Regions from separate parts of the Dehalogenimonas alkenigignens genome, predicted to be linked through region 2. Evidence: riboswitches for the same ligand, from Rfam matches in the RefSeq annotation. Region 2 holds a riboswitch; the other holds the start of a gene.

Region 1 (3,729 bases), 350 kb from region 2:
ATTATTCCCAAGGCCAGCGACAGTTCGATGTCGCCCTTACTGGTCTCGAGCGAGATGGCGGTGGTCAGCACCCGGGTGAAGCCGCGGATGTTGCCGCCGACCATGAGCGCCAGGCCGACTTCGGAGATGGCACGACCAAAGCCGAGGATGAAGGCGGTGAAGATAGCGTACCTGGCCTCTTTGATCAACAGCAATCCCATTTGCCAGCGGCTGGCGCCCAAGGCAATTGCCGTCTCTTTAGCCATGAGGTCGATTCCGGAGAGCGCCGAAATAACGAGGCCGAGTATCAGCGGTGTCACCAGCACAGCCTGGCCAATAACCATAATTGTCGGGGTGAAAAGCAGCCCGAACTCCCCAAGCGGACCGGAGCGCGAGAACAGCAGGAAGACAAACAGGCCGACCAAAACCGTCGGCAGGGAAAACAGGGTATGGATGAAGCTGATCAGGAAGCGCTTGCCGGGGAAGGTGTTATGGAAGATGAGAGAGCCTAAAGGCAGAGCGATGACTGCGGCGATGACGCTGGCGGTCGCTGAGATACTCAGCGACCGCCAGGTGGCTTCCATAACGTCGGGATCAGCCGAAAAGATTAGTTCGATAGCCCTTTGCAGACCAAGCCAGATCTCTTCCATTTAATTAATTCGCCGGTTCGTTTCCGGCGCAAGGGGTAAATAGCGGCGCGCCGTAGTCCTTGACGCCGTAGTCGCCGATGATCTTCTGGATGGCCGGGGACAACAGCCATTCGACCATCTTTTGAGCCATGTCCTTGTTACTCACGGCAACTTTTACCGGATTGACCGGGACTGCGGCATAAACATTCAGCAGAATCGACCCTTTATCTACGATAGAAGTCAGGCCGGTCTGTCCTTTGAAAGCTAAAAAGGTGCCAATATCGGAAAGGGTGTAACCCTGAAGCTGCCCGGCCATCTGAAGAGTTGGTCCCATGCCCTGGCCGGACTCGACGTACCAAGCGCCTGAACTGCGGACATCGGTGTAAGTGATGCCGGCAGCCTTCCAAATAGCCTGCTCCTTGGAATTGGTCCCGGAGGCATCGCCACGGGAGACGAACTTGGCGGTCTTGGAAGCGAACAACTTCTTGAAGGCATCCTCGGCGGAAAGGCCTTTCAATCCGAGCGGATCGGAGGCAGGGCCTACAATAACGAAATAATTGTAAGCGAAAGCGCTGCGGGTTGTACCGTAACCGTCGGCAATGAACTGGAGTTCCCGAGCCTTGTCATGGACGGTGATAATGTCAACATCGCCGCGTTGGCCGTATTGCAGGGCAATACCGGTGTTGGCATACAGGACATCGACTTCCACTCCGAACTCTTTCTCGAACATGGGCTCCAGGAGGGCCCACAAGCCGGTGTCGTAGAGGGAGCTGGTTGTAGCCACCTTGAGGCGTTTTGCCGGGGAGAGGATGCCGCTGCCCTGTTCGGTGGTCGGCGATACCGTCGGACCGGTGGTTGATGGATTATCAGATCCATTGCAGCCGGCGATCGATGAAGCCGCGAGTAGCATCGACAACAACAAGCCGGAAACTTTTAACCATGTTTTTCTCATCTGTACCCCTTATCAAATATTTGGAATAGTACAAACAAAAAGCACCTCTTTTAAGGAGGTGCGCGGCCACGGAGTACCCTCGTCATGGCATGCTCTCCTTTCCAAATCGCGGGAGGCGGCGCCGTTTCCGGCATCACCCTCGGGTCCTTCTGTGAAGGACCGCCGGTCTTGTCGCCATATCACCGAGGAGTTAGGCTCCAAGACTTCGGAGATCAATATTTAATTAAGCTCATGGTAACACAGAGTACTAATACCGGTCAATCAGGAATCGATGACGGTTCCCATCATGGTTCGCCGGAGTGAATGGTAACGCTATCTGCCGGTGAGCTCCTTGACCTTGGCGACGAGGGCCGGGACAACCTTCTTCCAATCGCCGGTGACGCCGTAAGCGGCGGCTTTGAAAATGTTTGCTTCGGCGTCCTTGTTGATGGCCACGAGTGTTTTGGCGCCGGAGACGCCAGAAAGGTGCTGTGACGAGCCGGAGATACCGACGGCAATGTATAAATCCGGGGCGATGATCTTGCCGGTGACTCCGATCTGTCCAGATTCTGGCCACCAACCCTGGTCACACGGCGGACGGGAGGCACCAACGACACCGTCGAGGAGGCCGGCGAGTTCCTGGAGCTGGGCAAAACCCTCGGGCCCACCCAGGCCGCGGCCGCCGCCGACGACGATTTTTGCCTCTTCGATCTTTGGGCCAGTCTCTTTCACGGCTACTCGCTCCAGGATTTGAACACCCGTCAATGGTTCAGCCGCCGGCAATTCCAAAATCTCAACGGTGTGCTTATCGTTGGCCGGTGCCGGAGCGAAGGTCTTGGGCCGGATGGAAACGACCTGGGGTTCGGTATCGATGGTAAAATCCGCCAGCGCGTTGCCGCCGTAGACGGGGCGGGTAAAAATCCGGCTGCCGCCCTCAGTACGGATAGCGATAACATCGGTTACAGCGGCGGTCGAAAGCCGGGCGGCCAGCATCGGCGCCAGGTCGCGGCCTAAATCGGTTTCAGCCAGGAGGATGATTTTTGGGTTCAAGTTAGCGGCCAGCGGCATCACCGTCAGGGCGACGGCATCACTCGAAACTTGGCCGACTTCGGCGGCAAAGACCTTCACGGCACCCAATCTACCGACGGCAACGGCGGCCTCTCTGGCGCCGGTGCCAACAACAAGGGCGAAAATGGATTCGTCGGCGGTGATTGCCTTCGCAGCGGTGAAAAGCTCGGCGGCGGCAGGCGCCGGCGTGCCGCCTTTGACCTCGACGACGATTAGGACGCTTTGATTATCTGGCATGTTTTCACCCGCTCCTTTTATGTCTTTCCTCTCGGGAGGGAAAGTTGGGAACTGCTAGATCAGCTTTAGTTCACGAAGCTTCAGCGCCAGGTTAGCGCCCTGTTCTTCAGGGGTGGCGCCGGGGATCAGTTCGCACTTCGCTTCCCGCACCGGTTGATAGAGCCTCACCAGCTTCACCAGACGGTTAACGGCGACGGTGCCCAGGTCGGTAGCTTTCCAAAAGAGCGGCTCCTTTTTCTTGGCGGCGAGTACTCCCCTGATGTTGGGCAGACGGAGTTTCCCGAGTTCTCCAGAAACGGTGACGACAGCGGGTAAGGCTGCCTCGACGACTTCAAAGCCGCCGTTGACGATGCGCTCGACGCGAAGTTTGCCGCCGGTGAACTCGACCTTGCGGGCGCGGGACAATGAAGGCAGGCCGAGGTGACCAGCCAGAAGCAGGCCGGTCTGGCCGGCGTCCCAATCCGCGGCGGTGCGACCGGCGAGGATAACATCGAACTTGCCGATCTTTTTAACTGCGGCGGCAAGGACGGCGGCGGCAGCGGCGCTGTCCAGGTCGGCGAAGGCCGGGTCGTCCAACAGGATGAGTTCATCGGCACCGAGGGCGAGGGCTTTTTTAAGGAGTTCTTTATTAAGGCCGCTTCCCAAAGAAACCGCTTTCAAGGTGCTGCCAGTGTTGGTGTCTTTGAGCCGCAGCCCAGCCTCCAGAGCGTGCTCAGAGTAGGGATCGATCACCGGAGAGACTCCGGCGGGAGGTACGACCTTGGTGCCGGAGGGATCAATCTTGAAACTTGCTGGAGGAATTTCGGGGTCGGGGATTTGCTTGATCAGAACGATGATATCCAAGAGCAGCCTCCTCGACGTAATTGAACGATTGGTCAACGACTG
Region 2 (3,729 bases):
TTGGCAGGGGACTCAACAATAACGAAATTCGTGGGTGACTTCATTTTACTCTCGTTTACGACTCCTTAATCACCCTTGAAAGCGTATAGTTCATACCGCCAAGGTGTTTGACTGTGCCTTTTAATTCCATCATTGATAAAGTTGAGCTTACAACTGAAGCAGGTAGTTTGGATGTGCGGCAAATTTCGTCAATGTGTACTGGTTCCACACCAAGATATCTAATTAAGTTTTTTTCATTTTCAGTCACCGGGAGTGTTTCTTTGAATTCAAGTTGTGTAGCAACTGATTCGATATTGAGCTCTATTAAAATGTCGGATTCGGTTCTCACCAACTTTGCACCTTGTTGAATCAAACGGTTTGTTCCAGAACTCTTGGCTGAGAAAATGTTCCCCGGTATGGCGAAAACATCTCGGTTTTGGTCTAAGGCGTATTCGGCGGTAATTAAAGCCCCTGACTTTTCCCCAGCTTCAGTCACTAGTGTGCCCAACGTCAAGCCTGAGAGGATGCGGTTACGCCGGGGGAAATTTTCAGGCCTTGGTCCCATATCCATCGCATACTCTGAAATTAGAGCCCCATTTTCAATTATTTGCTTTGCGATAGCTGTGTTTTCTGGTGGGTATATTACATTAACCCCGGAGCCTAGTACCCCAATCGTACGACCGCCCGCTTTTAGGGCAGAAGAGTGGGAAATCGTATCTATCCCGCGGGCCAAACCTGAAGCGATGGTGACATTATTTCGGCTAAGCGCGGTTACGATCTCCTCGGTCACTTGCCTGCCATAGGCTGTTGGATTTCGTGTCCCCACCACCGCAATTGAAAGCTGGTCCTCAGGCAGAAGATTACCCTTGATATACAAAACTGGTGGATAGTCGTAAATCTCCTTAAGTCTGGAGGGATACTTTGGGCTTACTGCGGTGACGACGGAAACCCCGAAACGATCTGCTTTTTCCAGTTCACGCGCTGGTTCAACTTTAGATCGCCAGTAAACAATTGAATTAATCGTACCGCAATCGAGACCGACCTTCGATAATTCCGCTTCGTTGGCCTTCCAGGCGGTCGAAAGATCTCCGAAATATTTCTCCAACATTGTAAGCCGGACCCGGCCGATACCTGGAATAAGACTGAAACCCAGGTAATGGACAGTGTTACTCTGTTCGTTCAAAGCGTCGCAATTTTAACACAGGGCATTGCGAGAGACAATCGTTCAGGAATGACTGAGTGGAAAACTTGAATTGGCGGAGAGGGTGGGATTCGAACCCACGGTCGAGTTACCTCGACTCACGCTCTCCAGGCGTGCCTGATAGTCCACTCCAGCACCTCTCCGCAAAGTGGTTTGATTGCCTGAAGAACCCGCCAATGATAAATTAATGCGTCCGGTTAGTCAACAATGCAAACACTCTTGAAACGCTGACGTTCATACTACCATGTATGAGTATTTGCCCGGTACTAGTACCGCATGCTATAGTTTAGATGAATAAACCCTTCGAGCCGTCCCGGCCTAACTTTCAAAAGAAACATGGCAGACGGCCGGTCAGGGTGTCGCTGGAAACGGCGGCGCCTCCCGTTTTTGGAAAGGAGGGGTATGAGCGCTTACGCCGTCCTTCGTTTGAGGGACTGTTTGATCCAATGACCGAAGCTAATTGCGTTACCGGCACTTTTGATGCCTTCAATCGTCGCGTTAACTACCTGCGTATTTCGGTCACAGACCGATGCAATCTGCGATGCACCTACTGCAGCGACGGCGAAATCAACCACCTTCACCATGACGACATCTTGCGTTATGAAGAGATTGAGCGGGTGACCAAAGCTGCCGCTGCCCTCGGAGTACGTCATGTCCGGCTGAGTGGAGGCGAACCGCTGGTGCGGCCGTATTTGTGGAATCTGATCGAATTGTTGACGCCGATTCCGGGTATTGAAGACATTTCACTAACCACCAACGGCACGCTGCTAAAGGAGCAGGCTACAAAGTTGCGCAGCGCCGGCTTGAAACGCATCAATGTAAGTCTCGACTCGCTGAGGCCTGGCCGTTTTGAACGGATCACCGGCGGCGACAAGCTTGGCGACGTACTCGAAGGAATTCAAGAAGCTCATCGCGTTGGGCTTTCGCCGGTGAAGATAAACATGGTGGTCATACCCGGGGTGAACGACGATGAGGTAGAAGATTTCGCCTTGATGGCTAAGGATGAGGGATGGCACGTTCGTTTCATCGAGCATATGCCTTTCGGAGGGATTGGCAGTACTCCATCAATGACGGTGGCTGAAATCAAAGAAAAGATAGAATCGATGGTGAGCGACCTGTGGCCGTGCTGCCTCTCCGGCGCTGGTCCAGCCAGCTACTTCAGTTTCGGTGAAGGACAGGGAACGATCGGCTTCATTCGTCCGGTCAGCCATCGCTTCTGTGGCCAGTGCAACCGGTTGCGGCTGACTGCAGACGGTAAGCTGAGGCCTTGCCTGCTGAACGACCTTGAGATCGATATCAAATCTGCTTTGCGAAATGGCGCCGGTATCTCGGATTTGAAAGACCTGCTTAAACAGGCGATCATTGCCAAACCGGAGCGCCACCATTTGGAAACGGCCGGCATTGGCGGCCGCCAGATGCGTCAGATCGGGGGATAGCTCATGGAATTATCTCATGTCGATGAGCGTGGCCGAGCCAGGATGGTAGACGTGACCGAAAAGGTAACCACCAGCCGCCGCGCTGTGGCTATCGCTCATATCAGCATGAAACCTGAGACACTTGAGCTCATCAAGAATATGGAGATCAGAAAGGGCGATGTACTGGCAGCGGCGCGTATTGCCGGAATAATGGCTGCCAAGAAAACGCCGGAACTGATACCGCTGTGCCATCCGTTGACAATTTCCGGAGCCGCAGTCGAGTTCGAGTTTTACGGCACCGACCAGTTAATAGTATCGGCCGAGGTGAAATGCACCGGGCCTACCGGTGTTGAGATGGAAGCCCTCACCGCCGCCAGCATCGCCGTTCTTACGGTATACGATATGTGCAAGGCGGTGGACAAGGGCATGACCATAGAACGAATCTACCTTGAGACTAAAGAGGGTGGCAAGAGCGGGACTTACAGGAGGCTGGATGGCTAAGATTGTCGCCGTTTGCACTAGCATAAAAAAAGGCACTAAGAAAAAAGATATTGGCCGCGGCTTTCTGGAGGCGGATTACGGCATTCAAGGCGACGCCCACGCTACCAAAGGCTGGCACCGGCAGGTTAGCCTGCTGGACAATTCCAGCATTGACAAGATGCGCGCCAAAGGGCTGACGCTTTCACCCGGCGACTTCGCCGAGAACCTGACGACCGAAGGTCTCGAACTGATGGCACTGCCTGTCGGTACGAGGCTAAAGACAGGGCGGGGAGTTGAGCTGGAGATCACCCAGATCGGCAAGGAATGTCATCACCACTGCCAGATCTACCGCCAGGTGGGGATGTGTGTCATGCCTCTTGAGGGCGTCTTTGCCCGCATCATACAAGGTGGCGAGATACAAGCCGGGGATACCATTGAGGTTGTTGGAGCGTAACTCATTCCGGTGACGGCAAGGGTTTAATTCAGCCGTTAAACAAGAAAACCCGAACCGTCTCTCCTTTTTCCAGGATGTCGATGTTGGCCGGAATGTCCAAGTAACCGTCGGCCTCAGCGGTGGCGGTGATTGCGCCGGATTCTTTGAACAATGGCCAGGCTTGTCCGGCGACAAGTTTAACCGGAAGGAACTGTCGTCGG

Evidence for each region. Region 2 has a riboswitch for molybdenum cofactor ahead of moaA (GTP 3',8-cyclase MoaA). Riboswitches for the same ligand answer to the same signal wherever they lie in the genome.
Region 1: linked by a shared signal. The riboswitch ahead of DEALK_RS08360 (ABC transporter substrate-binding protein) and the one ahead of moaA (GTP 3',8-cyclase MoaA) in region 2 are both predicted to bind molybdenum cofactor.

The regions. Positions count from the first base shown of each region.
Region 1 is NZ_KQ758903.1:1,597,027-1,600,755, reverse strand. Features, by position in the region: gene DEALK_RS08365 (ABC transporter permease) at 1-629, opposite strand, end outside; gene DEALK_RS08360 (ABC transporter substrate-binding protein) at 634-1,560, opposite strand; molybdenum cofactor riboswitch at 1,639-1,783, opposite strand; gene DEALK_RS08355 (electron transfer flavoprotein subunit alpha/FixB family protein) at 1,873-2,844, opposite strand; gene DEALK_RS08350 (electron transfer flavoprotein subunit beta/FixA family protein) at 2,899-3,687, opposite strand.
Region 2 is NZ_KQ758903.1:1,246,358-1,250,086, forward strand. Features, by position in the region: gene topA (type I DNA topoisomerase) at 1-44, opposite strand, end outside; gene dprA (DNA-processing protein DprA) at 56-1,162, opposite strand; tRNA gene DEALK_RS06555 (tRNA-Ser) at 1,234-1,323, opposite strand; molybdenum cofactor riboswitch at 1,470-1,594, shown strand; gene moaA (GTP 3',8-cyclase MoaA) at 1,627-2,616, shown strand; gene moaC (cyclic pyranopterin monophosphate synthase MoaC) at 2,620-3,096, shown strand; gene DEALK_RS06570 (MOSC domain-containing protein) at 3,089-3,529, shown strand; gene DEALK_RS06575 (molybdenum cofactor synthesis domain-containing protein) at 3,558-3,729, opposite strand, start outside.